DNA from 3 places in the Marvinbryantia formatexigens DSM 14469 genome. Region 2 is predicted to be linked to each of the others. Evidence: riboswitches for the same ligand, from Rfam matches in the RefSeq annotation. Region 2 holds a riboswitch; each other region holds the start of a gene.
What was found. Region 2 has a riboswitch for cobalamin ahead of NQ534_RS08650 (ABC transporter substrate-binding protein). Riboswitches for the same ligand answer to the same signal wherever they lie in the genome.
Positions count from the first base shown of each region.

Region 1 (10,466 bases), 2.2 Mb from region 2:
CGCTCCTGCCCTTTGGCAGACCAAAGGCGTCGCCCACCGCCACGCGCACCGCCGGGGCAACCTGCGCCACCACGCGCGTATCCGGGTCGGAAAGCGCCTCCCACACCTCGCCGCGGTTGTGGCGGATGCTGATAGCTCCCGTCGGACAGAAGATGCGGCACTGCCCGCAGTTTACGCAGTCCGTCGTCGCGATTTCCCGGTCAAATGCCGGCATCACCATCGCGTCGGAGCCGCGGTGCGCAAAGCCGAGCGCGCCGATGCCCTGCAGCTCCTCACAGACGCGAACGCAGTTTCCGCAGAGAATACATTTGTTCGGGTCTCTCACGATCGACGGCGAGCTGAAATCCAGCGGCCGTCTTTCCTTATAGTTCTCAAAACGCACTTCCATCACGCCGAAGCGCTTTGCCAGCGTCTGCAGGTTGCAGTCCCCGCTCTTCTCACAGGTGAGACAGTCGCGGCAGTGCGCGGCGAGCAGAAGCTCGATAATCAGCTTGCGGTATTTCCGCAGCTTTCCGGTGTTGGTAAAAATGACCATGCCGTCTCTCGGTTCCTCCGAGCAGGAGGCAAAGGTTTTCCCGCGGTCATCCTCCACCGTGCACAGACGACAGGCGCCGAAGGTGGAAAGCTCGGAATGATAGCAGAGTGTCGGAATGTCGATGCCGGCATTGCGGATAACGGACAGGACATTCTTTTCATCGGTAAATGTTACTTTTCTACCGTCTATTGTCATGGTTCCCATATTCGTTCCTCCCTATGCTTCAACATAAATGGCATCAAATGCACAGTTGTCCTTACAAGCTGAACACTTAATACAGATATTTGGATCAATATGATAGCATTCCCTGCGGACGCCGGTGATCGCTCCGACCGGACAGTTTTTCGCGCATTTTCCGCAGCCCTTGCAATATTCCGGGTTGATGACAAACCGGCGCATCGCCTGGCAGACCTTCGCCCGGCATTTTTTATCCACGATATGCTCCTCATATTCCTTCCGGAAGGTACGTAAGGTACTGAGCACCGGAAGCGGCGCGCTCTTTCCAAGACCGCACAGCGCCATGTCCTTTACCATACCGGCAAGCTCCTCCAGACGGTCCAGATCCTCTAATTCGCCCTTCCCCGCCACGATTTTTTCCAGGATTTCCAGCATACGCTTGGTACCCTCGCGGCACGGCACGCATTTTCCGCAGGATTCCCGCTGCGTAAAGCTCATGAAGAATCTCGCCACCTCGACCATACAGGTGTGGTCGTCCATAACAACCAGACCGCCGCTGCCGACGATCGCGCCGTATTTTTTGATGGATTCAAAGTCGAGCGGCACATCCAGATGCTGCTCCGTCAGACAGCCGCCGGACGGTCCGCCGATCTGCACTGCCTTAAAGGTGCCGCCGTCCTTCATACCGCCGCCGATATCAAAGATAATCTGGCGCAGCGTCGTGCCCATCGGCACCTCGATCAGACCGGTATTCTGGATGGAGCCCGTCAGGGAGAAGGTCTTTGTCCCCGGCGTGCCCTCCGTTCCGATACTGCGGTACCAGTCTGCACCCTCCAGTACGATCTTCGGGACATTTGCATAAGTTTCCACGTTATTTAATACCGTCGGCTTCGCCCAGAGCCCTTTTTCCACGGTACGCGGCGGCTTGACACGCGGCATTCCGCGATTTCCCTCTATGGAAGCCGTCAGCGCGCTGCCCTCGCCGCACACAAAGGCGCCGGCGCCCCGGTTAATATGCATGTGGAAGGAAAAGTCTGTGCCAAGGATATTATCGCCAAGCATATGCCTTGCCTCCAGCTCCGCGATCGCGTGCTTCAGCCGCGCGACTGACATCGGATATTCCGCGCGCACATAGATATAACCATTTTCCGAGCCGACCGCATAGCCTGCGATCATCATGCCCTCGATCAGCTTGTACGGGTCTCCCTCCATGACGGAGCCGTCCATGAAAGCGCCGGGATCCCCCTCGTCGCCGTTGCACACCACGTAACGCTCTTTTTCCGCCTGGCGCGCAACCTGCTTCCATTTTCTTCCGGTCGGGAAGCCGCCGCCCCCGCGCCCGCGCAGCCCGGATTTGTCGACCACGTCGACCACTTCGTCCGGCGTCATCTCAAACAGTGCCTTCTGGAACGCCGAAAAGCCGCCGCCCGCCAGATATTCATCGAAAGATTCCGCGTCAAATTTGCCGCAGTTTTCCAGAACGATGCGCGTCTGCTTTGCAATAAACGGAATTTCGTCCGGGCTTCTGTAGGAAATGCCGCCCTGCTTATACAGCAGGCTCTCTATTACGTCATCTCCCTTTACCGATCGCTCAAAAATCTCCCGGCAGTCCGAAAGCTGCACCTTCGTGTACTGCACTACCTGGTCGCCCTTCTGGATGCGCACCAGCGGGCCGAGCTCGCAGACGCCCTGGCAGCCGGTCTTTTTGATGCCGACATGCTCACCCTGTCCGTGCGGGGCGAAATCAATCCGGATACCCGGCTCGTCCTTTGCAATTTTCAGAAATTCCTCATATATTTTCTGGGAACCGGTCGCGATGCAGCCGGTGCCGGAACAGACGAGAATCCGGCAGTCATAAGAGGCAAGCTCCTGTTTTGCGGCTTCGCCCGCCTGAATCAAAGCTTCTCTGTTTTCAATCATGCTGGTCACCTCTCAATTCCCGTATTAAATCGATTGCTTTTTCCGGTGTCATTTTCGGATGCACGTCCTCATTTACCATCACAGTCGGGGCAAGCCCGCATGCGCCGAGACAGGAAACCGTCTCCACGGTAAACAGCATATCGTCGGTTGTATGCTTTTTGGCGCTCAGTCCCAGCTCCTTCTGGAAAGCCTCCAGGATCGGCGCCGATTTGCGCACATGGCACGCCGTTCCGTCGCATACCTTAATGATGTATTTCCCTTTTGGCTCAAAAGAAAAGTTTTCATAAAAGGTTGCGACGCTGAACGCCTTCGCTTCCGTGATGCCGATCTGCCCCGCCACATAAGTGAGCAGCTCTCCCGGCAGATAACGGTACACCCCCTGGATATCCTGCATAATCGGAATCAGGGAAGCTGGTTTTTTACCATAGAACGCGATGATTTCATCCGCTTTCTGATAAAAAGTCTGGTCTAGCATCTTTTGTCCTCCTTTGTTGTTATAGAAAACCTGCACAATATGTTTTTCTTCATCATATCATTTTATGTTCAAAATTACAATAAATGATATATATTTAACGGCATGGACATTTTATTAACAAAGAGGCGACGCTCTTTCGCCTGCCAGTCCTTCTGTGATGCGGCTTTTATGCGCAGGCATTTTTGTTTTTTCTGAAACGAAAAAAATCCCGGCAGGTAAGCCCTGCCGGGAACCCATTCCGTATTCTGCAGAAATGTCAGCTATTCTGCATCGGACGGTATGAAGGAGGTATTATGTTGTGTATTCTCCTTGCTCTGAGATTTCCAAAAAATCAAGTAACTGTTCACCCATACAGTCACATTCACAAACCGCGAAGCGGCTTGGTTGGATGCTGCGCTATAACCAGGAGCACATCTCATATATCAAGCAGGTTTCCTGACTTACAGGTCTGCGCTCGCTCCGCCTTCTCGCGTCATGGGTGACGCAATGACATATTGGAGTCCGCTCTCTGAACACAGTGACCGGTTCGCTTGGGATTCTCACCCAATTCCCTCTTCAAAACAGTATGTATGACTGCTCTGCACTTGATACAGCAATTATCAATTACACAACTATAGTATAGTGCGCCTGTGTATGTTTGTCAATCACTTTTTCTGCTCTCATCCAGCATACGGTTACTTCCAGGTTACTGAAAACGGAGTGAATAGTAACTACTGCCAGTTTTTCCACTCTTCCGGAATTTCATTAATATCGAATTCATAATCAAACAAAATAGAGCCTGCATCTGTGGTTCCAATCTGCGCGCCATGAATAGTTCCGTCCGTGTCCTTAAACAGCCATGTCCCGGACGGGGAGAGATACGACTGTTTTCTGCCCGGATACGTATAGTTTATCCACTCTTGCGGCGCCGCCGCCAGTGAATCTTCAATATCATAGTCATACACCGGCGTTCCGCCTTCTCCCAGATTAAGCTGAGGACCGTGGATTGTTCCATCCTCATCCCGGAATAGCGGCTTGCGACTGACCGTCTCTGCAACCCGCTGCGAATACTCTGTCTGCTCTGAGTACTCTGTCTGCTGCAAATGCTCAGTCTGCACAGATACGTATTTTTCTGATGCGACAGCTTCTGTCTCCTTCTCTATCTTCGCCTCACCATTCAGATTAAATACAAAAGTTCCGTCCTGCAGATCACAGCCGCCGCTTATAAACATCATTCCCATTATCAATCCCGTTGCCATTATTCTTTTCATAATCTACGCTTCCCCCCTGTTTTTTTACATGTCACGCGAAATCCATCCGGTGTCTTTTCAGCAGTAATCCGTACAGCATGCAAATTTAAAATTTTTCTGGCAAGATACAAACCAATTCCGAGATGCTTTTCTGCAGATGCAGTGCGCTTTCCCCGATAAAAAATATCAAAAGCACGCTGTACATCCTCCTCCTGTACGGACGCACAGGTATTTTCTATCCGGCATCCCTGTGCATCCGTGACGATCTTAATGATACCGCCCCTGTCGCAATAGCTGACGGCATTGTCAATCAGATTGGCAAATGCCTTCTCCAGATATTTGTTATCGCCTTCCAGTTCAAACACTTCCTGCATGGAAAATTGCAGAGATACCCCTTTTTCTTCTATCAGCGGTCCGAATTTTCCCAGTTGTTTCCGCAGAAGATTGTTCACGGAAATCATTTCTTTCTGCAGCACCAGATGCTGTGATTCCAATCTTGCAGCTCCGATAATGTCTGCAACCATACTGTCCATTACCTCCGTCTGTCCGATAATCTGCTGCAAATAATAGTCTTTTTTCTCTGCCACGGTATTTTCCTGCAGATTTTCTGCAAAACCGCGAATAATCCCAAGGGGCGTCTTCATTTCATGGGCCATCGCATTGATAAAATCACGCTGGTTTTCTTCCAGCCTTGACCGTCGCTCTTCGTTTTTGTGAACGACAAACATCACTGCCGTCATACAGGCGGTCATCAAAAGAAAACCTGCCAGATAGACATATTTCATATAATCCATCGCTGCTGCCCAGGGTCTGCACTCGCTGAGCAGGGTAAGGTCACAGGTACGATTTCCGATAGAAACCGTATAATCTTCTTTAAAGCGCGGTTGAAATGCTTCGGAGCTCATGCGCACCTTTTCACTGAAAGAACCGTAGTAGTTTTCCAGGTCTTCCGGCACCGTATGCTGCAGATAATCGCTGTTTTTCCAGCGCTTCCAGTCTCTGTAGCCATAGGTCAGCCCCGGAAATACAAGGCTTATCTGCCTTGTGCCCACCGTCATTTCTTCGGCGTCCCGGCTCTCCCATTCCCATACAACCTCACTGCCGGTCTGCACATAGCTTACCGCATCATTTTTATCGTCCGAATATGAAATTTCTGATTTCGAACCGGTAAATGGGTCCTGCTCTCCATCCTCAATGCTTATATCTGTTTGCCAGAATACTCTCTGAACAAAAAGGCCAAGCAAACTGCCGTCTTCCTCTGCTATCTTTCCCAGAAAACGATATTTTTCCGGTTTGTGAGCGCGAAGCTCTTCCTGCCTTTCCAGTGCATACCGTGCCAGTCGGTCAATTTCTTCCTCCGAAAAAAATGAAGATAGCGAAAAAACATTTTGAGCTCCCAGCCTGTAATCCTGATAGTTCTGCACTGCGCTGGCATACTGGCTCCGTACTGCAATTTTGCCTTCCTTATCATAAAAAACCGCCGCATATTGCTGATATTTGGAATGAAGAAGTACAGTTGATACCAGATATTGGTATGACGCTTCTTTTCCTTTCACAGCTTCTTCCATATCTTCTCCGCTGTCTTCTTCTGCATTTCCCAGCGTTTCTATCACTTCTGTCAGACTGCTTAATTGCGTTTGAAAGCTGTGCTCAAATTCATTCAGATATTTCCCCTTCACAAGAAATGTGCATGCCAGCATAATTGTCAAATATAGTATTATGAATCCCGCTGCAACAAACGCCTGCCATCTTTTTCCCGACCTCATGGAATCACCTCCATCCGGTAGCCGGACTTTCTGATCGTCCGGATCATGCTTCCGCTTTTTCCCAGAAGTTTCCGAAGCTTTTTTATATGGTTGTCTACAACGCGCTCATTTCCATCAAAATCATATCCCCAGAAGCGAATCAGCAGCTGTTCACGGCTAAATATGCGTTTGGGGTTTTCCAGAAAAAACAAAAGCAGCTCATATTCTTTTGGAGGCAGCTCACATCGCTCTTCGCCGGACCACACCTCATGTGTACGCACATCGACTTCGATGTCTCCTGCACGAATCCGCCTGCCTGCAGAACTGCCATGCATTCTCCCAATGAGTGCAGTCACTTTCGCATATAATACCGGCAGTGAAAATGGTTTTGTCACATAATCATCCGCACCCATTGCGTAGCCATTTAATTCGTCCTCTTCCTGTACGCGCGCCGTGATGAAAATAACCGGGACATCACTGATTTCCCGTATTTTCCGGCAGATAGTAAATCCGTTCTCTCCCGGAAGCATAACATCCAGAAGAATTAACTGATAGGAATTTGTCTGTATTTTTTCCAGCACTTCCTCTCCGTCATCTGTCACCCTCACCTGCCAGCCCTTGCTTTCAAAATAATCGGAAATAATCTCCTGCAGACGCCGATCATCCTCCACAACCAAAAGCTTCTGATCCATCTCACCAATTTCCTTCCCACCTGCTCTTTATTTACAATATAGCATAAAATTATATCCTTTTTGTATCCTTTGCGGCAAACAAATGCTTTTTCCGTGCACTAAAACGTCCTCCGGACGTTCCTGCCGTATGAATGGCAGCAAAAACGCCGTGCAGACTGCTGCACCTGCAGTCAACACGGCAGTAACCATTACTATAACTGATGCAGTATAGAAACAGCCAGAAGACACTGTGCCGCCAGGATAAGCGGCATCCCGACCGTAAACTTATGTTTCTGCGTTTTGTGGTGAAACACATACATGCCAAGCAGCGCTCCCGCGGAGCCGCCCGCCGCTGCAAGCAGAAATAATCTGCGCTCCGGCACGCGCCATTTTCCTTTTACCGCCCGGTATTTATCCAGTCCGAATGTGCCAAAAGCGAGCAGATTGACAGCGGCAAGATAGATAAGAACAATATAATTCAGCATTCCGTTTTTCCTCCCGTGCAGACTTTTGCGATGCAGATGCGGATGCGCGCCGCCGGATTCATTCTCTGCCGGAAGCGCGCATCCGTCTTTTACTATACCGGATTTCCGGGATGCTGTAAAGGAAAAGTTCTGTTCCGAAAAAAGCAGGAATCCGGGAAAGCGGATTGGAAACGGCTCTGCAAACAGCTCTTATTCAAATACAATTTCTTTATGATACAGCGCCATTTCCTCCAGAAGCGTCCTGTTATCCGCACCTTCGCCGGACAGGAGCCGTCCTTTTATGCTCATGAAGTCCTCATAGTCGCAGATATATACATCTATCCGGCTGATTTCCTGCCCCTGCACCGCAAAGGTATTCGTAGAACTGCCGGAACCATAGGGAAGCCGCTTTCCGTTTTCATCCAGAGCCGTCAGGAAATATCCCATTCCGGAGGGAGAAGAGCTCTCCGACGGACTCTGCATTTCTACGACAATCTCAAACGGCGTTTTCGTAACCCTGGTCACGCCAAGTCCGCTCTCATCGAAATCATTGATTTCCAGCACCTGTGAATCAGCCGTATTTTTTGATACTCCAAAGGTGAAATCCCATTCGCCCTCCTTCCACCAGTTTTCGTAGCGGTTCGGGAATATTCCTGCATCCGGATAAAGCTCGTCATACTTCCGCTGCTGCTCTTCAAATAGCTGGTGCTCAATCTGTTTTTCTTCCTCCGTGAAATTCTCATAGTCATCGATATCCAGACCATGCTCCGCTAGAGCAGCATTATATTTATATTCATCTACCAGCTCCTGCGGCATTGCCGGAAGGGAGGCCTCCGCCAGGTCGGCAACGACCTTATCAAATTTCAGCGTGACAGAAAAATCCTCCGGAACCTCATAATAAGCTGTGTAATCTTTTATGTCCGGTCCGCCGGCAGATGCTATTACAGAAGCACTCAGCACATCCGTGCCAAGAATTTCTCTCAGCCGGTCATATACATCGGACGCCGCAGTATCCAGCTCCTCTCTGCTGATGCCAAGCTTCTCCGCAAAGAAATCATTCCGTGCTTCAAAATACTCGTCCTGGACAGATTCTGTGGTATAGACCAGGTCAAAGCGCATAACTCCGGCAAAGGTATGCTCATCCGTCAGTCTTCCTTCTACAGGCTCAGTAATGGGGACTGCTTCCGGATAGTAGTCTGTAAGAAGCGTGCCGTTCCTCAGATACAGGTAGGCATTTCCGTCCTCATCTTTTCTGATGTCGGGGAAGCCTTCCTCCGACCGGACAACCAGCGCCACATTTAAAGACATGTCGTTGCAGTAAACCTCGGAAAGAGTAACCGTAACGCCGTTAAAGGTCTGGCTGTAGCTTTTGTCTGCACCGGTCGCCGCAGCTTCTGCTCCGGCAGGCGCTGTCTGTCCGTCAACTGCGGACACAATCTGCTCTTCCGCTGCGGCGCCGCTCTTTGCTTCCTGAAGCGATGTCGCGTATTTTTCATAATCGCCGGAAAAACCAAGAGAACTGCCGATTTCTGCAAATACATGTCCCACCAGCGGAATATTTGCCGCAAACGCCGGGTTGGAGATACAGATGGTGGAGAACACGGCAGCCGATGCCGCCAGCGTACCGGCAATCGTAAGCGCTTTTCTCCTGCCGCGCCCGCGTCCCTTTTTCGTTTCCTTTCCGGTGCGCGCCTGCGCTTCTGCGCGGATTTTATCAAACGCCCCGCTCTGCGCCCTCTTTACCGCGTCAGGCAGCGCAAAATCCCGCTGCAGTACCTGCTCTATTGTTTTATCCAAATGTGCTTCTGATGAAGTGAAATCGCTCTGTCTGTTCATTCTGTCCTTCTCCTTTCCTGTCTGCGTCAGAATAATAAGTAACCTTCCGCGGGCTGGCGGGCAGCGTATCCGCATAGGCTTCCCGCAGCTGCTGCCTGGCTCTCGCAATTCTGGTCTTTACCGTATTTTCATTCAGCTCCAGAATCGCGGCAATCTCCGAGAGCTTAAAGCCCTCCACATAGTGCAGGATCAGCACGACACGGTATTTTTCATCCACGGTCTCCAGCATTTCCTTAAACTCAAATTCCGCGATAGACACGTCGCTCTGCGGAATATCCGCAAAATCCTCCTGCAGATTCAGATTGCTGTAATGGCGGCGGATACTGTTGCATTCGTTAATCAGAATGCGGATCATCCAGGTTTTGAAATACTCCGGCTTCTTCAGCGTATGAAGCTTTTCAAAGCAGGTAAGGATGGTATCCTGAATGGCGTCCGCCGCATCCTCATCGTTATTTAAAATTCCACGGGCTACCTTGTACATTGCAAGAGAATTGCGCTCCATCAGCTCCAGAAATGCATCCGTATCCGACTTCATCGCGCGCTTTACAAGCTGTATCATTTTATAGCCCTCCTTTCTTTCTGGAGGCAAACAGCCCCTTTTTTCATCCGGACTTGTATGATGTGCAATATTGCTTTCGTCTTACAATCATTAGATGAAAAAAAGGGGCAAAAGGTTTCAGACTTTTTTCAGCTTACAATATGATAATAGCTCCGCGCCGTAATTCTGTAAACAAGAATATAACAGATAGAGAAAATACCTGCCACCACGGCGGTCACACCGGCAAACAGCGGCGTGTTGTTCATATAAAATGCCTGCAGTATCTGCCGCATCAGCGGAAAAGCAACAAGGCAGTGGATGAGAGCTGTTCCCAGCGGCAGGAAAAACATAATCAGAATCTGGCTTTTTATGGACTGCTTGATCTCGCGTCTGTCCATACCGACCTTTCTCATGATGGCGTAGCGCTCGCGGTCCTCATAGCCCTCAATAATCTGCTTATAATAAATAATCAGAACCGTAGCCATCAAAAACAATGCGCCAAGATAACAGCCGAGGAACAGGATGCTGCCATACATCACATAATTCTGTGCGCGGAATTCATAGCGGTTTCCGACCAGATACAGCGGCATTCCCTCCGTCTCCTCCATTTTCTGCAGCAGGGTGTTATACAGTGTGTCCGCCGTCTCCTGCCCGCCCTCTGTGTCAAACTGTACCTCATATTTCAGAGAGCTTGGGTAGGAAAAGACCTCTTTTTGCAGGCGGTCGATTTCGGAGAGCTTTTCATCGCTGCTCACGACGATATTAAACCAGCCTTTCACGATCTGCGCCATCTCATTGCTGACCGGGAAGCTCTCCAGGTGCTCCGAAACTGTGTAGGTCTCGCCCATCATCTGAAAGGTGTCCGCCAGTGTTCCT
Region 1 covers NZ_CP102268.1:4,135,752-4,146,217, reverse strand. Annotated here, with positions in the region: gene NQ534_RS19385 ([FeFe] hydrogenase, group A) at 1-739, opposite strand, end outside; gene NQ534_RS19380 (NADH-ubiquinone oxidoreductase-F iron-sulfur binding region domain-containing protein) at 752-2,632, opposite strand; gene NQ534_RS19375 (complex I 24 kDa subunit family protein) at 2,625-3,107, opposite strand; cobalamin riboswitch at 3,516-3,710, opposite strand; gene NQ534_RS19370 (hypothetical protein) at 3,818-4,357, opposite strand; gene NQ534_RS19365 (sensor histidine kinase) at 4,354-6,102, opposite strand; gene NQ534_RS19360 (response regulator transcription factor) at 6,099-6,773, opposite strand; gene NQ534_RS19355 (DUF1294 domain-containing protein) at 6,965-7,237, opposite strand; gene NQ534_RS19350 (DUF4179 domain-containing protein) at 7,427-9,052, opposite strand; gene NQ534_RS19345 (RNA polymerase sigma factor) at 9,006-9,611, opposite strand; gene NQ534_RS19340 (ABC transporter permease) at 9,740-10,466, opposite strand, start outside.
Region 1: it holds a riboswitch for cobalamin, as region 2 does, so the genes downstream of both, NQ534_RS19375 (complex I 24 kDa subunit family protein) here and NQ534_RS08650 (ABC transporter substrate-binding protein) in region 2, are expected to answer to the same signal.

Region 2 (10,466 bases):
TCATCTGGGCCTGGATGGACACGTCCAGCATGGAAGTGGGTTCATCCAGAACCAGAATACCGGGTTCCAGTGTCAGCGCACGGGCAATCATAATCCGCTGCGCTTCTCCGCCGCTGATTTGATGAGGATAATGAGTCAGCAGAGTCTCTGGTATGTCGACCAGCTCTAAAAGCTCTCTCATCCTTTTTTCTCTCCCGGCTTTATCATACATCCGGTGGATTATCATGGGTTCCATAAGGCTGTAACGGATTTTTTTACTGGGGTCAAGGGAGCTTTCCGGATGCTGGAAAATAATTTGAATTTTCCTGGAAAGCGCCTGCCTGTTTCGTTTTGGGGCGGTTAAAATATCTTTTCCATCAATCCGGATTTCTCCGGCGTCAGGGCGGATAAGGGAGAGCAGCATCCGGGCGATCGTGGATTTTCCGCATCCGGAATTGCCGACGATCCCGAAGGTTTTTCCATCCGGAATACAAAAGGAAACCTCCTGGACTGCCTGGGTTTTCTGCTTTTTCAGAATACCGCTCTGAAAGCTTTTTGATAATTTATATATCTCCAGCATATCGGTTGCACCTCACCAGTCTGCCGTCCGGAAGCTGTATTTCCGGCGGCAGAGTCTTTCTGCATTTTTCTGTTCCATAAGGGCAGCGCGGATAGAACCGGCATCCCTTTGTCTCTGAAATCTTTCCAGGGTCCGCGCGCCGGATAGGATGCATTCCCTTTTCCGGCAGAGAAGCAATCAGCCCCTGGGTATAGGGGTGCGCCGGATTTTCCAGAATCTGCGCCGTTTCTCCCTGTTCCAGGACGGTTCCTTTATAAAGCACCATCAGTCTTTTGCAGAGCGCGCCTGCCAGGGCAATATCATGGGTTATCACAATCATTCCTCTGGTTTCCTGCTCTGAAATTTCTTTCAGCACCCGGTAAACCTGTCGGCGTAAAATAGCGTCCAGCCCTTTCGTCGGCTCGTCCGCAATCACCCATTCGGGCTGCTCCATCAGACCAAGGGCGGAGATTACTCTCTGGTTCATTCCTCCGCTGAGCTGAAAAGTGTAAGCACGGTTAATTTTTTCCGGTTCCGGAAAACCGAAACGAACCAGAAGGGCGTCTCTGCGATTCCGGGCTTCTTTCCGGGAAAGACTTTTGTGCGCTGTTACACCTTCTATAAGCTGCTTTCCGATCCGGCGGATAGGATTTAACGATTCAGAAGGATTCTGGGGAATCAGGGCTATCTCCTGTCCGCGGATTTTCCGCATTTCTTCCTGTGTTAAATTGTAAAGATTGCGCCCTTCGTACATACAGCTTCCCTCTACCACTGCATTTTTGGGCAGCAACTGTAAAATAGACATACCCAGCACGGATTTTCCGCTTCCGCTCTCGCCGATCAGTCCGGTGACAACTCCCTCACCGAACAGGGCGTGAACATCTGTCACTACCTGGCTGACGCCGTTTTTTTCTGGAAATGAAACACATAGATTCCGAATTTCTATATCCTTGCTCATAATTGTTCCTCACATATTTTTTATCTGGTCGTCACGGACATCAAAGTGATCCCGCAGCCCGTCGGCAATCATATTTACAGAAAGTGACAGCAGGACAATGCACAGACCCGGAGCTATTACCAGAAGGGGATTGCGCCGGAAGTATTGTCTGGCATCGCTGATCATTACGCCCCAGTCCGGGGTGGGCGGCTGCAGACCAAGTCCCAGATAGCTGAGGGAAGCCACCGAAATGATGGTGCTGGCTACTCTGGTGGCAAAAATAACGCAGATAGTTCCTAAAAGATTGGGAGAGATATGGGAAAAGAGGATCCGCATATCTTTTGCCCCGACGGTGCGCAGACCGTCTATAAAATATTCCTGCTTGATTTTCATCACCTCTCCCCGGACAATACGGGAAAAACCGACCCAGGAATTAATAACGATCGCAATCAGCATACTTTTGACGCCCTGCTCCAGAATACCGGCGATCGCAATCATTAAGATAAGACCGGGCAGTCCCTGAAACACGTTGGATACCGCTGTAATAATCACATCCACCACGCCGCCGTAGTAACCCGCCAGAAGCCCGATGAGGCAGCCGATTGCCATAGAGAGCGCTGTGGCTGCCAGAGCCAGTACGATAGACTGCCGCCCGCCATACAGAACGCGGCTTAAAATGTCGCGGCCGATGCTGTCTGTTCCAAGAGGATGCTCGCGGGAAATTCCCTGCATGGCGGCGGATAAATCAGATTCCAGCGGGTCATAGGGAGCAATCACAGGGGCAAAGATACTGCAAAATAAAATAATCGCCAATATGCCTATTGCAAGTTTTGTTTTCAGCTTCATCCAACTTCCTCCCCAGCACGGATTTTCGGATTAATTGCAATATAGATTAAATCAATTAATATGGTCATCAGCACATAAACGCTTCCGGAAAACAGGACATACGCCTGGACAACATAATAATCCTTGGACTGTACTGCCGAAATAGCATAGCTTCCGATACCGGGCAGCGCGAAAATGGTTTCAACGATGGATGCTCCGCCCAGAATGCCTGCCATATGATTTCCCAGATACGTTATTACCGGAATTAGGGCATTGACAAAGGCGTGACGAAAAACTGTCTGCCGGTGCTTTAAGCCCTTTGCATCAGCCACCAGCACGTATTGCCGCCCGATTTCATCCAGAATTGCACTCCTGGTCAGCCGTGCGCACACTCCGATGCTGGGGAGCGCCAGCGTTACAGAAGGGAGAATGTAGCCTGCCGGAGTCATAAGACCGCTGGTAGGCAGAATTTTTAATTCTTCCGCAAAAATATAAATCAGTACAATAGCGATCCAGAAGCCGGGAACGGATAATGCCACTGTGCAAATGCCGCCAAGAATATGGTCCAGAAGGCTGTCTTTAAACATTGCCATTAATATGCCGAAGCCAACGCCAAAGACGGTAATCAGCACCATAGCATACAGCGCCAGACGCATTGACAGAGGGATGCGCTTCTGGAGCTGCTCCAGAATACTTTTCTGCGTAAAAAAGGAACGTCCCAGATCACCTCTGGACAAATTTTTGACCCAGTTCAGATATTGGACCGGCAGAGGTTCATCAAGTCCCATCTTCTCTGCCATAGCGTCATATTGCTCCTGCGTGTAGGTGTCGTCTCCGGTTGGATTCAGTACCTGGTCTACCGGGTCGCCGGGGGATGAAACGCCCAGAGCAAACGCTACAATACTGATTCCTATCAGAACCGGAATCAGCATAAGGATTTTTTTGAAAAGATATTTGATCAGCGTCATCTTTTTTCCTCAAAAATATTAAGAAAGAGCGGGATGCCGTAAAGCGGCACCCCGCAGCTTTTTCATATGCGTGTATTATTCGGTCCAGGAAATGGTAGGAAGCCCGACGCCAAATGTTCTTCCGGCGTAATTTTCAATGGCAACGTTGTGAATATTTACGTTGACCTGGTAGCAGATTGGGCAAACTGCCATATCCTCGTAAAGAATGGTCTGAATCTGGTCGTAAATCTCGCCGCGCTCATCTACATCTGCGATGGTGGTGGCTTTTTCTACCAGCTCATCAATCTCCGGGTTGTAGTAGTTCAGACCATATTGTTTGTTGGAAGTACCATCGCTGGTAAAGTATGCTTTAAAGGTGGAAGCCGGGTCGGCATTGTTTAAACCGGATACGGTCAGAGCCATATCAAAATCTCCCTCAGCCTGACGCTCTTTGTAAATATTGGAATCCAGGATTTCAATTTCGATGTTCAGACCGATTTCCGCGTACACCTGCTTCATATATTCTGCAACGGCTTTACAGTTGTAATCAGAAGCCGTATTGGAACGGATGATCATGTTCATATCTACCGTCTGGTCACCAAGTACCTCGGCGGCAAGTTCTTTTGCTTTTTCCATATCATATTCGCCCTGGATATCCAGATGGAATACAGACTGATTGCTCAGATAGGAATATGCTGGTTCAAGAAGACCGCCGTAGAGAACCTCACAAATGGAATCTCTGTCTGTAGCAAGGCTGACGGCATTGCGTAGCCGGGAATCAGAAAGATATTCATTCTGGCAGTTGAAGGTGATGTACTCGACCATATGGCTGGGTGTAATATCCATTGCAAAGTTCGGGTCTGTATTGCACAGGTCCTGGGCAGCGTCCATTGTGATAGCGCCGTTATCAGCCAGTCCCATTACTTCGCCGGATTTCAGTGCGGAAATTCTGGTTTCTGCTTCGGGAATGCAGCGGATACGGAAGGTTTTTACATTTCCCGGCGTTCCGTAATAGTCGTCATTTCTTTCCAGAAGAACATATTCGTTTTCTTTGTGGTCGATGATTTTATAGGGACCGGTGCCGATAGCATAGTCGCTGATTACGCCGGTTTCCTCATCAAAGCAGTTCGGGCTGAACATGGGGCTGCCGTAATCGGACAGATTATATTCCAGCGTGGTAAGAGGCTCCGTAAATGTGCATTTGATTGTAAAATCATCTACCTTTTCCAGCGTATCCAGATTCGGGAAGGTCTTTTCAATGCTCAGAGACGTATAGGTGGAGGTAAGGTCCTTGCCCCAGCGGTCAATATTTGCCAGGCATACGTCTGCGTTAAACTGTACGCCGTCTGTAAAGTAGGCATCCTGACGCAGATGCAGAGTCCATTCGGTACAATCATCGTTGTGCTCCCAGGATTCTGCAAGCCAGGGCTCTATTACGCCGCCGTTGTTTACGGTCAGAGCTTCCCAGACGAAGGTTCCTTCCCAGCAGTAATAAGCGTCGCCGCTTCCCTGGATTGCGTCCCGGTAGGTAGCGATTACCACTTCATCTGTTTCGTTCTTTTCATTGATGGCGGCCGTGCTCTCCGCCATGACAGCTATGCTGCTTCCAGAAAGCATGGAAATGGACACAGCAACTGCCAGCAACGCTTTCGTGATTCTGTTTTTCATGTTTTTCCTCCTTGAAAATGTGTGCGAAATGCACGGCGAAGAATAAAAAGAGCGATAAACTTTCTTCCCATTAAAAAAGACACAGCTTTTTTTGCTGCTTGTTACGCTGCTTCCCCACCGAATCGCATTTCCTTAGAAAAGGCAGGTTTCCTGGCTTAGACCTTTCACTCCCGTCGCCTTCTCAGTTTCCCAATGGCATACTGACCGGAGCATAATCATCACAGTAGAGCGGGCTGCCGCAGCTTTTCACTTGCGTTCCCTACACCTTTTCCGTTTTTGTTAAATAGTTTACAGAAAGCTATAAATCTATTATATCGTAACATATTCTGGAAAGCTTGTAAACTTATTTTTCGGATGGCGGAATTGTTACTGATATATGAAAAAACATACATGAAAAACCCGGTGTTTCCTTTGACAAGCATGGTATGTTATGCTAGAATTATTACAACTATGTGAAATTTATCACTGGGGTGTTACAAAGAGGGGAAGAAAAGGTATTATTGCAGCTGCAGATTGTGCAGGCAATAATGGAGAAAACACAAAATAAGAGGTGTATGAAAGTGGACAAGTTTGAATACCAGGCAAAGCTTGAAGAGATTAATAAATTAGTAGAGAAGGAAAATTATGAGGGGGCTGCAAATATTGCAGATACGATAGAATGGAAGCGCGTGCGCAGTGTACGTACTCTGTGCATGATAAGTGAGATATATGAGGCGGTCGGCAGAGCGGAAGACAGCAAGGCAATTTTGTACCGCGCATACCGCCGTTCGCCGGGGAGCAGGCAGATTCTTTACCGTCTGACGGAAGCCTGTGTGCAGACGCAGGAGTTTGACGATGCAGTGGAATACTACACGGAGTATGTAAACCTCTCTCCGAATGATAACAGCAAATATATTCTGAAGTATGAGATTTATAAAGGACGCGGTTCTTCCCTGGAGGAGCAGATTTCTGTTCTGGAGGAGCTGAAGAGCAAGGAGTATACCGAGCAGTGGGCGTATGAGCTGGCGAAGCTGTACGACGAGGCAGGTATGATTGATAAATGTGTGGCGGAGTGTGACGACCTGGCGCTGTGGTTCCACAACGGAAAATATGTGGTGGCGGCGCTGGAGCTGAAAAAGAAGTATGTGCCGCTCACGCCGGAGCAGCAGACGGTTTATGACAATCCGAGCGAGATCGTGGACATGGAGACGAAGGAGCAGGTAGTGGAAAAGGCTGTTCCGACGCTGGATGAGGTTATCACGAAGGAGCTGCCGAAGTCAGAAAAGGACGCAATCGCAGACAGCATTATTATGGATACGGAAAGGCAGATTGCCGCCGCAGTGCAGGCGCCGTCCATGCCGGAGATTCCCGCAGAGCCGGAACAGCCCGCGCCGGAGCTTAAAATGCCGGAGCTGAGAATGCCGGTAAACGATATCAGCACCATTGATTTGCAGAGCGAGCTTGCCAACAGTATGCGTGAAATCCTGTCCGGTATCCGCCCGGCGTCCTCCACGGAGGAGCTGGAGAGCGCGCCGACACTGGTGCATGAGGCAGCTGCAGGTCTGCAGGAGCCGGAGCAGGAGGAAGAAATGCCGCAGAAGGTGAGCATTGACGATATTCTTACCGGCACGACGGAACCGTCGGGGGATGTCGCTGTACAGGCGGAGGCGCAGACAGCGCCGGTACAGACGCCGCAGATGGAAAACAGAGCGAAGGCGGATATGCCGCAGATGAGCGGGACGACGCCGGAACAGATGCCGCAGACGGGCGGGGCAGCGTCGCAGCAGAGTGCGCGTCCGGCAGAAAAGCCGTCAGTGCGGACAGTTGTGGAGACGGCAGGCGGACAGCAGAGTGCATCCGCAATGAACCAGAGCGCGCAGCCGGCGGCGAGACCGGTGGTGCGCACCGTTGTAGATACGACCGCGCAGGCGGAAAAGAAAACAGAAAAAGTCGACCCGATGACGGCGCCGACGATTGATATTTCAAGAAAAATCCGGCAGGAAATCGGCGATACGCCAATCCGTTCCTATGCGGCAGCCATGCAGAAGGCGGAAACGCAGAGAACGGCACAGGCAGCCACGCCGCAGAGCCAGCCGGTGCCGCAGAGAGCGGCACAGACAGCCGCGCCGCAGAGCCAGGCGGAACCGCAGAGAGCTGCACAGACAGCTGCGCCGCAGAGCCGGCCGGAACCGAAGAGAACGGCACAGACAGCCGCGCCGCAGAGCCAGGCGGAATCGCAGAGAACGGCACAGACAGCCGCACCGCAGAGCCAGCCGATGCCGGCGGTCGCACCGGAGGATTATAACAGATCCGGGCTTGATGAAAAAGAGAAATCCATGATTGGCTTCTGGTCGCATATCAGCGGGATGAATGAGCAGATCAACGATGCCGTCACCCAGATTATGCGCAGTGCGCTTGCCAATAAAACCTCATCCAGCGGCAATGTCCTGCTGGTGGGAGACGCCGGAAACGGCAGAACAACGCTGGCGATTGCGCTTGCCAAAATCATCAGCCGCTGCAAGGGGCAGCCGAGCGTGAAGGTGGCAAAGATTTACGCGGAGGACTTCAATAAAAAAGACATTGCGGCAACCGTCAGCAAAATGGCGGGCGGCGTGCTGATTATAGAGGAAGCGGGCGACCTGAGCGATGAGGCGGTATCGCAGCTTTCTATGGCGATGGACTTTAAGACGGACAGTCTGGTAATCGTCCTGGAGGACGAGCGCAGATATCTGCAGGATTTACTGGCGCGCAATCCGGCGTTCGCGGAAAAATTCAACGTGACGCTGAATGTTCCGATGCTGACGAACGACGAGCTGGTTGACTTCGGCGAATACTATGCGTTTGAGAATGGATGCTCGCTGGATGTATCCGCGGTGGATGCGCTGTACGAGTGTATCGGCGCGATTCAGTCTCCGGAACAGCCGGTGGCGGTCCTGGACGTTAAGGAAATTATGGATAAGGCGATAAAACATGCCAACCGCTTCGGCATCGGCAAGCTGACCTCCAGCATTTCCGGAAAGCGCTTCGATGAAAACGACCGCGTAATCCTCAAAGGAAAGAACTTTAAAAAAATAAAATAATGCCCAGAAGTGCGCGGCACGCAACCTTGAAAGACTGGCTGCACGTCGCAATCTGCAGGCATCATAAAGTAAAATGGATAAGAACCATGTGTCCCGGAATTGGGCGCATGGTTTTTTGCTGCTTATGCTTGACAAATAGTATACCGTTCGGTATACTGAGAAAGAAGTGAGATAGAGAACTGTATAAACCCGCAAAGAATAGGGCATATCAGAAAGGCAGGATTATGGATAACAGAGAACGGATTTTGGCATGTGCCCTGGACCTGTTTTATCAGAGGGGGTATGATGCGGTCGGCATTCAGGAAATCTGCCAGAGAGCAGGCGTCACAAAGCCGACCATGTATCACTATTTTGGAAGTAAGTATGGTCTGCTGGAGACGCTGCTTGAACAGGAGCTCGGCGGATTTGTGGACAAGCTCTCGCAGGTGGCGCATTTCCACACGAATGTGGAGCAGTCTCTGTACGGCTTTGCCACGGTTATGCTGGATTGCGCCAATGCGAATTACCGGGCATATCTGCTGATGATGTCCCTGTCCTATTCCGCAAGGGAAAATGAGAGCTATCGCGCGGTGCAGCCGTATATAAACCGGATACACTGTCTTGCCGTCCAGCTTTTTGATGAGGCGGCGCCGGTTCTGGGAAACATGAACGGCAGGCAGGAGCAGTTTGCGCTGGGATTTCTGGGACTTTTTAATCACTATATTCTGTATATGGGAAAGAAAGAGGCGTCGGATCTGGGCGTTCAAGTGAGTGAAGAGACGAAGCGCAGTCTGATACATCAGTTTATGCACGGCATCAATTCGTGATATAAAAAACATCTGGAGGTTTTGACGGAAATGAGTAAGTGGTATGAAAAAGCAGTATTTTATCATATGTATCCGCTCGGCATGACGGGCGCGCCGAAATACAACACGCAGGAGGAAGTGACGCATCGTTTTGACGAGCTGGAGGAATGGCTGCCGCATCTGCAGGACATCGGCTGCACGGCGATTTATATCGGTCCGCTGTTTGAATCCACGTCGCACGGCTACGACACCAGGGATTACCGCATGGTGGACCGGCGTCTGGGAGACAATGAAGATTTTAAGCAGTTTGTGAAAAAGGCTCACGCGCTGGGCATCCGCATCGTGGTGGACGGCGTGTTTAATCATACGGGAAGAGAATTTTTTGCATTCCGGGACATTCAGAAAAACCGGGAAAACTCCCCGTACTGCTGCTGGTACAAGGGCATTAATTTCGGCTGGAATACGCACTATAATGATGGTTTCGGCTACGAAGCGTGGCGCAACTGCTACGAGCTTGTCAATCTGAATCTTTATGAGAGAGCGGTAAAGGATTATCTGTTTGATGTCATCCGCTTCTGGATTCATGAATTTGACATCGATGGCATCCGGCTGGACTGTGCGGACTGTCTGGACTTTGATTTTATGAAGGAAATGCGTTGGATGACGGCGCAGGAAAAGGAAGATTTCTGGCTGATGGGAGAGGTCATTCACGGCGATTACGCGCGCTGGGCAAATGATGACGTGCTGCATTCTGTCACCAATTATGAGCTTCACAAGGGACTGTATTCGGGGCACAACGACCACAACTATTTTGAGATAGCGCATACCATACGGCGCGAGTTCGATGAGAACGGCGGCATTTACCGCGGAAGGAAGCTGTATTCCTTCGTGGACAATCACGATGTGGACCGCATCATGTCGAAGCTGAATAATAAGTCACATATTTTTTCGGTATATACGCTGCTGTACACGCTGCCGGGCATCCCGTCCATTTATTATGGAAGTGAATTCGGTGTGGAGGGCAGAAAGGAAGGACCGAACGACGACCCGATGCGCCCGCGCCTGCTTGTGAAGGAGTGTCTGGAAAACAATCAGCATCCGGAGCTGACGGAGTATATCCGTATGCTGGGCAGGCTGAAAAAGGAAAATGAGGTGCTTGTGGACGGAAGGTACCGCGAGCTGCTGCTGACCACCCGCCAGTATGCGTATGCGAGAATTCTGGACGACCAGGCGGTGATTGTGGCAGCAAACAACGATGAGGCTCCGGCGTACATGGAGGTCCCGGTTCCGGTTGCGGCAGAGACTGTGACAGATTATCTGAGCGGGGAGGAAAAGCCGGTGGAGAACGGAAAAATCCGTACGGAGGTACAGCCAGGCAGAGCGGCAATTTATATTGTCGGAAATAAAGAGGCTGCCAAATAATAAATAAGTGAAAAAGCAAGGAGAAGAGTATGAAAACGGCAAATGAGAAGGAAACAAATCAGTGGGATATCCGCATTGGAGAGCTCGACCAGTATCTGTTCGGGCAGGGAACACATTACGATATCTACAAAAAGCTTGGCGCGCACCCGGCGGTAATCGACGGGAAAAAGGGTGTGCACTTTGCGGTGTGGGCGCCGCATGCGGCGAAGGTGTATCTGACCGGTGATTTCTGCGAATGGATAGAGACGCCGGATTACGAGATGAAGCGTCTGGAGCCGCTTGGCA
Region 2 covers NZ_CP102268.1:1,781,791-1,792,256, reverse strand. Annotated here, with positions in the region: gene NQ534_RS08670 (ABC transporter ATP-binding protein) at 1-559, opposite strand, end outside; gene NQ534_RS08665 (ABC transporter ATP-binding protein) at 543-1,496, opposite strand; gene NQ534_RS08660 (ABC transporter permease) at 1,506-2,321, opposite strand; gene NQ534_RS08655 (ABC transporter permease) at 2,318-3,268, opposite strand; gene NQ534_RS08650 (ABC transporter substrate-binding protein) at 3,344-4,915, opposite strand; cobalamin riboswitch at 5,039-5,199, opposite strand; gene NQ534_RS08645 (hypothetical protein) at 5,476-7,974, shown strand; gene NQ534_RS08640 (TetR/AcrR family transcriptional regulator) at 8,199-8,780, shown strand; gene NQ534_RS08635 (alpha-amylase family glycosyl hydrolase) at 8,811-10,181, shown strand; gene glgB (1,4-alpha-glucan branching protein GlgB) at 10,211-10,466, shown strand, end outside.

Region 3 (10,466 bases), 2.3 Mb from region 2:
AGCTTATCCTTTGCAAGCAGACCGATTGCCTTTACAGCCGCCGCGCCCGCCTGCGCAACTGTTTCCGGAATATCTTTGGGTCCCTGGCAGACGCCGGACAGGAAAATACCGGCTGTCGGAGATTCCACCGGACGCAGCTTTGCGTGCGCTTCCGTGAGGAAGTTGTTAGTATCGATGCTTGCTGTCAGCATGGTCGCAATCTTGCGGACATCCGGGTTCGGCTCGATGGCGGTCGCCAGAACGACCATATCGGCTTCCATCTTAATCTGCCGGTTATCCAGCAGATCAGACGCCTGCACAAGCAGTCTGCCGTTTGGCTGCGGCGCTACTTTGCCAACCTGGCCCTTGATATAATTGACGCCGTACTGCTCCACCGCACGGCGGTAGAATTCATCGAAGTTTTTGCCCGGCGTACGCACATCAATATAGAACACCGTCACATTCACATCCGGATATTTGTCGCGGATGAGCATGGCGTGCTTCGCCGTGTACATGCAGCAGATTTTCGAGCAGTAGCTCTTTCCTCTGCTGTCTGAGCAGCGGCTGCCGACGCACTGGATGAATACCATTTCCTTCGGCGCTTTTCCGTCGGAGAGGCGCTCCAGATGACCTTTTGTCGGTCCGGCGGCATTCATGATACGCTCCAGCTCCAGGGAGGTGATGACATCCTTGCTCTGGCTGTAGGCGTACTCGTCGTAATTGTCCAGCTTAATGGTATCAAAACCGGTTGCAACCACGATTGCACCGTATTTCTCTGTGATAATCTCGTCCTTCTGGTCATAGTCGATGGCGCCTGCCTGGCAGACCTTCGCGCACACGCCGCATTTGCCGGTCTTAAACTTGATGCAGTGCTCGCGGTCGATCACCGGTACATTCGGAATCGCCTGTGCAAACGGCGTATAGATGGCGCTTCTGGTGTTCAGCCCACGGTTGAATTCGCTGGGCGTCTTGCGGGACGGGCATTTCTCCTGGCACACGCCGCAGCCGGTACATTTGTCCATGTCCACGCTGCGCGCCTTCTTGCGGATATCGACCGTGAAGTCGCCAACGAAGCCGCTCACCTTTTCCACTTCACTGTATGTATAGATTCTGATTTTCTCGTGGGCTGCCGCCTCCACCATCTTCGGGGTGAGGATACATGCCGAGCAGTCCAGGGTCGGGAAGGTCTTGTCGAGCTGCGACATTCTGCCGCCGATACTCGGCGTTTTTTCCACGATATCCACCTCGTAGCCCGCGTCAGCGATATCCAGCGCTGTCTGGATGCCGGCGATTCCGCCGCCGATTACCAGGGCACGCTTTGTAACCCGGCTCTCGCCAGGCTTTAAGGGGGCATCCAGATTTACTTTTGCGATGGCTGCCCGCGCAAGGATGACCGCCTTTTTGGTAGCTTCTTCGATATCTTTATGTATCCAGGAGCAGTGCTCACGGATGTTGGCGATCTCCACCATATACGGGTTCAGGCCGGCGCGCTCCGCCGCCTTGCGGAAGGTCGTCTCGTGCATACGCGGCGAGCAGGAACATACGACGATGCCTGTCAGATTCTTCTCTTTGATTGCTGCAGCAATCTTCGCCTGACCTGCCTCCGAGCACATATACTGATAATCCTCCGCATGAACCACGCCCGGTTCCTGCAGAGCCATTTCTACTACTTTCTTTACGTCCACCGTTGCGGCGATGTTGCTTCCGCAATGACAGACAAACACTCCTATTCTCTGCATCTGTGCTCACCTCCTGTATCTTCTGAATGCACTGACTAAAAGCTGCTGCGGAAGCTCCTCATCAAGAAGCTCCGGAATTTCATCCGGCTGCAGATAATCTGCTCCGCGCTCACGCACGACAATCTGTCTTGCCGCGTCAATCAGCTTGCCGGGCTTTACATCCCGCGGACAGCGCTCCACACAGGCAAAGCAGGAAAGACATTTCCAGAGTGTCTTTGACTGTACCAGCGCCTCAATGTTTTCGTGCTGCACATAAGATACAAACTGGTGCGGTTTGATGTCCATTTCATCATATGAGGGGCAGGTTGCGGAACATTTTCCGCATTTCATACATTTTAAAGGATTGACGCCGCTGATTTCCTGAATCAGCTCCGCCTGCTTTTTTGCGGTCTTGTTCACTTCGCCACCTCCTCTTTGACACCGAGCGCCTCTGCGAGAAGCTCTGTAAAATAGTATACCGGAAGCTTTCCGTTCGTGCTCTTGTTCAGATTGTACAGGCACAGGGGACAGGCAGTGATCAGCATTTCTGCGCCGAAGCCGGACGCACTCTCCATAATCGTGTCGCACATGTTCTTTGAAAGCTCTTTTTCCTTCAGGGAAATGTAGCCGCCGCAGCATTCGTTGCGGTACGGGTAAATAACAGGCTCTGCTCCGATGGCATGGATGAAATCCTCGATAATCGTGGGATTTTCCGGATTGTCAAACGCCATCACGCTGCCCGGACGCAGAAGCAGACAGCCATAATAGGCGCCGATTTTTCTGCCCGTAAGCGGATTTACCACTTTTTTCTTCAGTTCATCAAACCCTACGCGGTCTCTTAAAACCTCCAGATAATGCAGCACCGTCGTCTCCCCGGCGTAGGGAGTCTCAAGCTGCATATAATTGTTTGCCCTTGTGCGGATGTCCTCCACATGCTTCATGTCGTCGTTCACGCGCTTGATGACATGATGACAGGCGGAACAGAGCGTAACAAGCTCCTGGCCCTTTTCCTTTGCCTCGTTCAACGCGCGTACAGAAGAAAGCTTCGTGGCAATCTCATCGCTTCCCAGCGGATAAACGCCGCCGCAGCACTGCCAGTTTTCAATCTCCTCCAGCTCAAAGCCGAGCGCACGCGCCGAAGCTCTTGCATAGGCATCCAGGTCTTTCGCCTTCGTCCGCAGGGTACATCCCGGATAATAACTGTATTTCATAGTTCCTCCTACCTTTTTCCATGCAGCAGTCCCGACGGGATGTTCTGCCGCATGTAAACTGCCGCCTCCCGGCAGCGTTTACAGTTCAATCTGTGCAATAACGTCTTTCAGCACCTTTGCGCTTGCACGCAGCTTTTCGATTTCTTCTTTGCTCATCCGCATCGGAACCTTGCCGCGGATACCGTTCGGTCCCACCAGCGTAAGTGTGCTTAAACATACATCGTCGATGCCGTACTCGCCGTGCATCATAGAAGATACGGTTGCAATCGAATCAGAGGACGCTACCAGAGTATCGCAGAGCTTGCAGACTGCAGCGGAAATTGCATAGAAGGTCGCTCCCTTGTTCGCAATAATCTTTCCGCCCGATTTGTGCACATATTCAGTCATGGCTTCGCGGTCCAGCTCCTCTATGTCAGCTCCGAGGGATTTCATTGTCTGATAATACTCATCAATGTGCGCGCCGGAAATATATGCGCCCGTCCACGGAATAAAGGAGGAATCACCGTGCTCACCGAATACGTAGGCATGGATATTTTTCTGTGCCACGCCGAAATGCTCGGAAAGACCGCAGCGCAGGCGTGCCGTATCCAGAAGCGTACCGGAACCGATAATCTGGTTCTCCGGCAGTCCGGAAATTTTCGTAAACACGTAAGTCATGATGTCTACCGGATTGCTTACAATGATGTAAAGTGCGTTCGGCGCTGCCTTTACAATTTCCGGCGTAATCTGTTTTAAGATGTTTACATTTGTCTGAGTGAGTTCGATTCTGGACTGCCCCGGCTTTCTTGCTACACCGGAGGTAATGATTACAATATCGGATTCTCTGGCATCTTCGTATTCGCCGCCGATAATGGATACCGGATCGCGGAAGCAGGTTCCCTGCTCAATGTCCATGACCTCGCCATCAACCTTTTCCTTGTTGATATCAATCAGTACAATCTGTGATGCGATGTCTCTCTGGGAAAGTGTGTAGGCAATCGTTGATCCTACGCTTCCTGCTCCGATAATCGTAATTTTGCTGCTCATAAATGTGTGTTCTCCTTTCTTAGATAGAGGATTTTGGTACAAAAAATGCGTCTGTTCCCATAAGCAGACACACCAAATAAACCATAGGGCTCTTCTACCCTATGACCGTCGGATGCCTGTGCTGTGTCTGGAGCACATCCTGTGTATCAGGCAGGTTTCCTGACTTACAGTTCGCCGTTCCCTTCACCTTCTCACATATCTGGGATGCAATGGTTACTGAAGTTCACTCCCTGAATACAGTGACCAGTTCGCTCAGGATTTTCACCTGATTCCCTCTTTCCAGAGCCTTGCCTTGCAAGACCTCTTCACCTGATACCTCGCTATTCTTTTGCACATACAGAGAATACCACATCGTTATTTTTTTGTCAATACTATTATTGTTATTTTTTTGACAAAAAAAGCGCAGCCCGCAGGCTGCGCCATTTTATCATTGCTCTGATTTTTTATAAGGTTCTCATTGCCGCTTCTACCACATGTCCGACAAGCACGGAGGTGGTTACGCTTCCAACGCCGCCCGGTACCGGGGTGATCGCGTCTACGATCGGTTCAACGGCTGCGTAATCCACGTCGCCGCAGAGCTTGCCTTCCGCGTTTACGTTAATGCCGACGTCGATGATGGTCTGACCTTCTTTTACATACTCAGCGCCGACAACGCCTGCGCGTCCGGCAGCTACGATGATGATGTCAGCTTCTCTTGCAACGGACGGCATATCCACCGTTCTGGTGTGGCAGATGGTTACGGTTGCGTTTTTCTTTACCAGCATCATTGCCGCCGGTTTTCCGACAACAAGGCTTCTGCCGATAACAACTGCCTTTTTGCCGGTGCAGTCGATGCCGTAATGGTCAAGAATCTCCATGCATGCCTGCGGTGTGCACGGCGGGAAACCGATCTTCTTGCCGGTGAATACGCCGGACATCGAAAGGTCTGTCATGCAGTCCACGTCTTTTTCTGCAGCCAGCGCGTTTTCGATAACCGCCTGGTCGAGATGCTTCGGCAGCGGACGGAACAAAAGAACGCCGTGGATCTTGTCATCTTTGTTTACTTTGTCGATCACTGCCAGCAGCTCTTCCTGCGCAACATCCTCCGGAAGGAGGATTTTTTCGCAGGCTACGCCAAGTGTCTCGCAGCGCTTCGTCGCACCCTTCTCGTAAGAAATATCGCTCGGATTTTCTCCTACGCGGATGATTGCCAGCGTCGGATTTACGCCCTTTTCCTGGCATGCGGCAACGTTCGCTTTGATTCTTTCATTCAATGCAGCCGTTACCTCTTTGCCCAATAACTGTTTTGCCATTGTTTTTTCCTCCTATTTAAGTCTCGAAAGAACGCTGTCGAAGATCTCATCCGCCTTTACGGTGTATTCCTCCAGCATTTTATCGCATTTTGCATTCAGCTCTGCAGCGAGCTCTTTGTCCGCCATTGATTTTGTATTGATGTATACGTTAAGGCTTGCGCCCTTCAGCGCCGCCTTGCAGAACGCAACGCCGACACCGGCATCGCTGATGGCAAGCGTGGAGCCCTTTGCAGCAAATTCTGCGATGATATCGATCGCCTCGCAGCATTTCTCCATGATTTCCATAGGAACGGAGCAGGCATCCTTTAATACGACTGCCATAACGCGCGCTTTTTCCGCTTTCTCTTCCTCCGTCTCCCGCGGCATACCGTATGCTTTGGAGAGCGGCTCGAAAACTTCTGCATCGCGCTCAATCAGACGGAGAAAATCCTTCTGAAGCTGGTCGCATTTTGCTTTCAATTCCACCATTTCTGCCTCAACGTCCGCATATTTCTTTTTGCCGACCGTAAGGCTTCCTACCATATTTCCAAGCGCCGTACCAACTGCGCCCACCAGTGCGGAAGCGCCGCCGCCGCCCGGAACCGGAGCCTTTGAAGCAAGTACCTCCACAAATTCATTACATGGTACTGTAGAAAATCCCATTATAAACTACCTCCTGAATTTATTCAGAAAACGCTTGCGTTTTCTGCGCGCCGGACGCCCTTCCTTTTGCGTCCGTGCGCATCCTGCACGGAGTGCTCTGACCCGAAGGGTTAGAATAATCCGGAAATCTTTCCGTTCTCGTCCACGTCGATGCGCTCTGCAGCCGGTACCTTCGGCAGTCCCGGCATGGTCATGATCTCGCCGGTCAGCGCTACGATGAAGCCTGCGCCTGCGGAGATCTTCAGGTTGCGTACCGTTACCTCAAAGCCGGTCGGTGCGCCGAGCTTCGTCTGGTCGTCGGTTAAGCTGTACTGTGTCTTTGCCATACAGATCGGGCAGTGCTCGTAACCGAGCGCGGTCAGCTCCTTCGCCTGCTTCTGTGCGTTTGCTGTCAGAACTACCTTGCTTCCGCCGTAGATCTTCTGTACGATCGCGTTCAGCTTATCCTCGATGGTGCCATCCAGCTCATACGCGAAGGTGAAGTCATTCGGCTGCTCGCACAGTCTCACAACCTCTTCCGCAAGTGCGATACCGCCCTCGCCGCCTTTTGCCCATACTTCGGAAAGCACAACATTTACGCCAAGCTCTTTGCATTTTGCCTCAACAAGGTCAAGCTCCGCCTTCGTGTCGGTCGGGAATGCGTTGATTGCAACCACGCACGGAAGCTTGTAAACATTTGTGATGTTGCTAACATGCTTCAGCAGGTTCGGAAGACCTTTCTCCAGAGCCTCCAGGTTCTCATTGTTGAGATCCGCCTTTGCCACGCCGCCGTTGTATTTCAGCGCACGCACTGTTGCCACGATGACAACCGCGTTCGGCTTCAGTCCCGCCATACGGCACTTGATATCCAGGAATTTCTCGGCACCGAGGTCTGCGCCGAAGCCAGCCTCTGTTACCGTATAGTCAGCCAGCTTTAATGCCAGCTTGGTTGCGGTTACGGAGTTGCATCCGTGTGCGATGTTTGCGAACGGGCCGCCGTGCACGATCGCCGGGGTGTGCTCCAGTGTCTGTACCAGGTTCGGCTTCAGGGCATCCTTCAGAAGTGCGGTCATTGCACCCTCTGCGTGCAGGTCGCCCGCCGTTACCGGCTTCTGCTCGGAAGCTTTTCCATATGTATAGCCTACGATGATCCTCGCAAGTCTCTTCTTGAGGTCGGTGATATCGCTTGCCAGACAGAGCACTGCCATGATCTCGGATGCTACCGTGATATCGTAGCCGTCCTCTCTCGGCATACCGTTTGTCTTTCCGCCAAGACCGTCTACCACGTTTCTAAGCTGTCTGTCGTTCATGTCCACGCAGCGTCTCCAGGTGATCTTGCGCGGGTCGATGTTCAGCGCGTTGCCCTGGAAGATGTGGTTGTCGATCATTGCTGCCAGCAGGTTGTTTGCCGCGCCGATCGCGTGGAAGTCGCCTGTGAAGTGAAGGTTGATGTCCTCCATCGGGACTACCTGTGCGTATCCGCCGCCTGCAGCGCCGCCCTTTACGCCGAATACCGGTCCGAGGGACGGTTCACGCAGCGCAACCATGACCTTCTTGCCGATTCTGGAAAGACCGTCTGCCAGACCCACGGAGGTGGTGGTCTTTCCCTCTCCTGCCGGCGTCGGGTTGATTGCCGTCACCAGGATCAGCTTGCCGTTCTCGGCATCTGTCTCCTTCAGCAGATTGTAATCGATTTTTGCTTTATATTTTCCGTACTGCTCCAGATATTTCTCGTCGATGCCCGCTTTTGCCGCGATCTCGGTGATCGGCTGCATCACTGTCTCCTGTGCAATTTCAATGTCTGATTTGAATCCCATAATACCCTCCATAAATAGTTACATTTTTTTCAGCGTATTAATGCTGATGTCCCCGACGACCGCCATGTCCTCAGGTGTGAAGGACAGCGGAAAATTGTCGGAAAAAAGCATCTGCGTACTCGGAGGAAATTCCTCATCCCCGGTCCAGAGTATAAACCGTACAAAATAATTGTTGATAATCTCCAGCTCGTAAGAAACATCCCCGTGAGAAAGCTTTTTCGCCCCCAACTGCTCAAAAGCCGCCGCCAGCTTTTCCGGCTTAAAGCCAAAGCCGTACGCAAGCCGTGAAAGGCATCTGCCGGAAAACTGACGGAAATAAACCTCGCCGCTTGGAACCTCCCGGTAAGTCAGAAAATTCCCGGTGGACTGCGACGATACCCCGTGCAGCAAAAAGCGCAGCGCCAGAATCTTTGCGGGAGTCTCCTCCGCGAGCACGGCGTAGGTCTCATCCTGCGCATCCGCCCGCGTCACGATAAGCTCCGGCCAGGAAATCAGATATTCTTTCTGCAGCATCCGCATCCGGAAGCACTGTGTTTCCTCATCAAAAGGAAGACCCGTGCGCGATGCGCACTCCATCGGGTCCATCTGCTGATACTGCTCCATATACTGCCCAAAAGGGATATCTTCTTTGCTGTTTTTTGCGTATTCTGGTATCATGTCTGCTCCTATCTGCCAACGCGTTAAAATTTATTCTGTAATGCTTGGGAAAAGCGATGCATCCGTGTGAGGAAGGAAGCACGCTCCCACAAATTCATCCATATAGGATGTGATGGCGCTCAGCTCCAGGTAAGTCATATTCTTTGCCACCTCGTAAACCTTGCGCTCCGCTTCACTGGAATACAGCATTGCATAAGCGCCCACCAGTGAAGAGTTTCCGATATATTCGTATAATTCCAGCGGAACATCCGGGAACATCCCGATGCGGACAGCGTTTTTCATATTGATGCCGCTGCCGATACCGCCCGCCACATACACATGCTCAATCATGGATACATCAAAGTCGCAATATGACAGCATTGTGCGGATTGCGGAGAAAATCGCGCCCTTCGCACGGATAAAGTTGTCAATATCCACCTCGTTGATTTCCACGTCTTTTACAGAACCGGCATCCTTTTCAAATGCCAGCACATAGGACCCGATGCCGTACTGGTCGTGACGGACACGCGCGCCCTCCCGGATAAATTTGCCCTTCGGGCTGATGATGCCGCAGCGGAAAAGCTCCGCGATCACATCAATGATACCCGAACCGCAAAGTCCGATCGGCTTTGTGCCCTCCCCTCCCACAACGGTAAAAGTCGGCTCCATTGTTTCTTTATCAATCGTACAGGCTTCAATCGCACCGTCTGTCGCACGCATACCGCAGCTGATATCGCCGCCCTCAAACGCCGGTCCTGCCGAGCAGGCGCAGCTGAACATAAAGTCCGAGTTGCCGAACACAATTTCCCCGTTCGTTCCAAGGTCGATAAACAGCGAAAATTCCGGTTTGTTCCAGAGCATACTGACAAACGCGCCCGCCGTGATATCGCCGCCCACATAGCTTCCAATGTTCGGCGCCACAATAATGTGCGCACACGGATTTGTTTTGATGCCGATATCCGCCGTATACATGGAATTCGTCTTGAAGAACGTCGGAATATACGGCTCTGTGCGGATACTGTCGCCGTTCAGCCCGAACAGCAGGTGATTCATGGTGGTGTTGGACGCCACGCTCATGCGGTAAATGCTGTTGTGACTGATTTTCGCCTGTCTGCACATCGTATCGATCAGCGGATTGATGGTCTCTTCGATCACAGCCTTCTGCAGGCGCTCGCTGCCGCCCGGCTTCACCGATTCAATGATACGGTTGATGACATCCGCGCCGTAGCGGATCTGTCCGTTTCCGGAGGAACCCTTTGCGAGAATGCTGCCGTCCAGCATATTGATAATAATCGCGGAAACCGTCGTCGTTCCGATATCCACCGCCAGTCCGGCAACCACCGCCGGCTTATCCTTCGGCAGGACATCGTAAACAAACACATCATTGGCGTTTTTGCGCCATACAACCTGCACGTCAAAATTACTCTCACGCAGCACAACTGCAAGCTTTTTCATAACTGCGTAAGGAATACGGACGATCTGCATACCGGTCGCTTCTGTAATCGCGCGGGTGAGACGCTCGTTATCCGGCATCGTGTCGTCCAGAGAAGGCACATCCATTTTAATGGATACAACCTCCATATCATTTTTTAATGCAATACCTGCTTCACATACCTGTCCTTTTAAGTCGTCGAAAATTTTAATTTCGTCCGGTGAGCTCAAATCCGCTACTTTCATGCGGCTGCGGTAAGCGGACGCAATATCCGGCACCAGCACCTCTACGTTATCGCAGATTTTGCTGACACAGGCCAGGCGCCACCCCTGCGCATACTCCTCATCACTGATATGGCGCGTCTTTTTCGAGTCCAGTGTCCCGCCGACCAGCTTTACGCGGCATTTTCCACAGGAAGCATTCCCCGAACAGGGCGCGTCGATAGCTACATTTGTTTTTCTCGCTACCTCAAGAAGGTTTTCACCGAAAGCAGCGAAGACGCTGACATCTTCGCTGTTTTCAAACTTAAAAGTTACCTTAAACATTTAAATCTCCAGATAGGAATCTGCGTACAGAGTGTTGTTCTTCAATACATCACAGGACTTGATAGTCTCCATCAGACGCAGGTCGTTCGGGTTTACGATCGCGGAGGTAAGACCCTGCATCATAGCCATAGCAACCATAGCGGAATCCATGATCGGACGGATATGCTTCGGCATACCGTTGGAGTTATT
Region 3 covers NZ_CP102268.1:4,101,994-4,112,459, reverse strand. Annotated here, with positions in the region: gene NQ534_RS19210 (CoB--CoM heterodisulfide reductase iron-sulfur subunit A family protein) at 1-1,718, opposite strand, end outside; gene NQ534_RS19205 (4Fe-4S dicluster domain-containing protein) at 1,725-2,117, opposite strand; gene NQ534_RS19200 (CoB--CoM heterodisulfide reductase iron-sulfur subunit B family protein) at 2,114-2,908, opposite strand; gene NQ534_RS19195 (L-lactate dehydrogenase) at 2,987-3,934, opposite strand; cobalamin riboswitch at 4,067-4,262, opposite strand; gene NQ534_RS19190 (bifunctional 5,10-methylenetetrahydrofolate dehydrogenase/5,10-methenyltetrahydrofolate cyclohydrolase) at 4,378-5,226, opposite strand; gene NQ534_RS19185 (cyclodeaminase/cyclohydrolase family protein) at 5,239-5,868, opposite strand; gene NQ534_RS19180 (formate--tetrahydrofolate ligase) at 5,979-7,664, opposite strand; gene NQ534_RS19175 (DUF3786 domain-containing protein) at 7,683-8,321, opposite strand; gene acsV (corrinoid activation/regeneration protein AcsV) at 8,352-10,277, opposite strand; gene acsE (carbon monoxide dehydrogenase/acetyl-CoA synthase methytransferase subunit) at 10,278-10,466, opposite strand, start outside.
Region 3: it holds a riboswitch for cobalamin, as region 2 does, so the genes downstream of both, NQ534_RS19195 (L-lactate dehydrogenase) here and NQ534_RS08650 (ABC transporter substrate-binding protein) in region 2, are expected to answer to the same signal.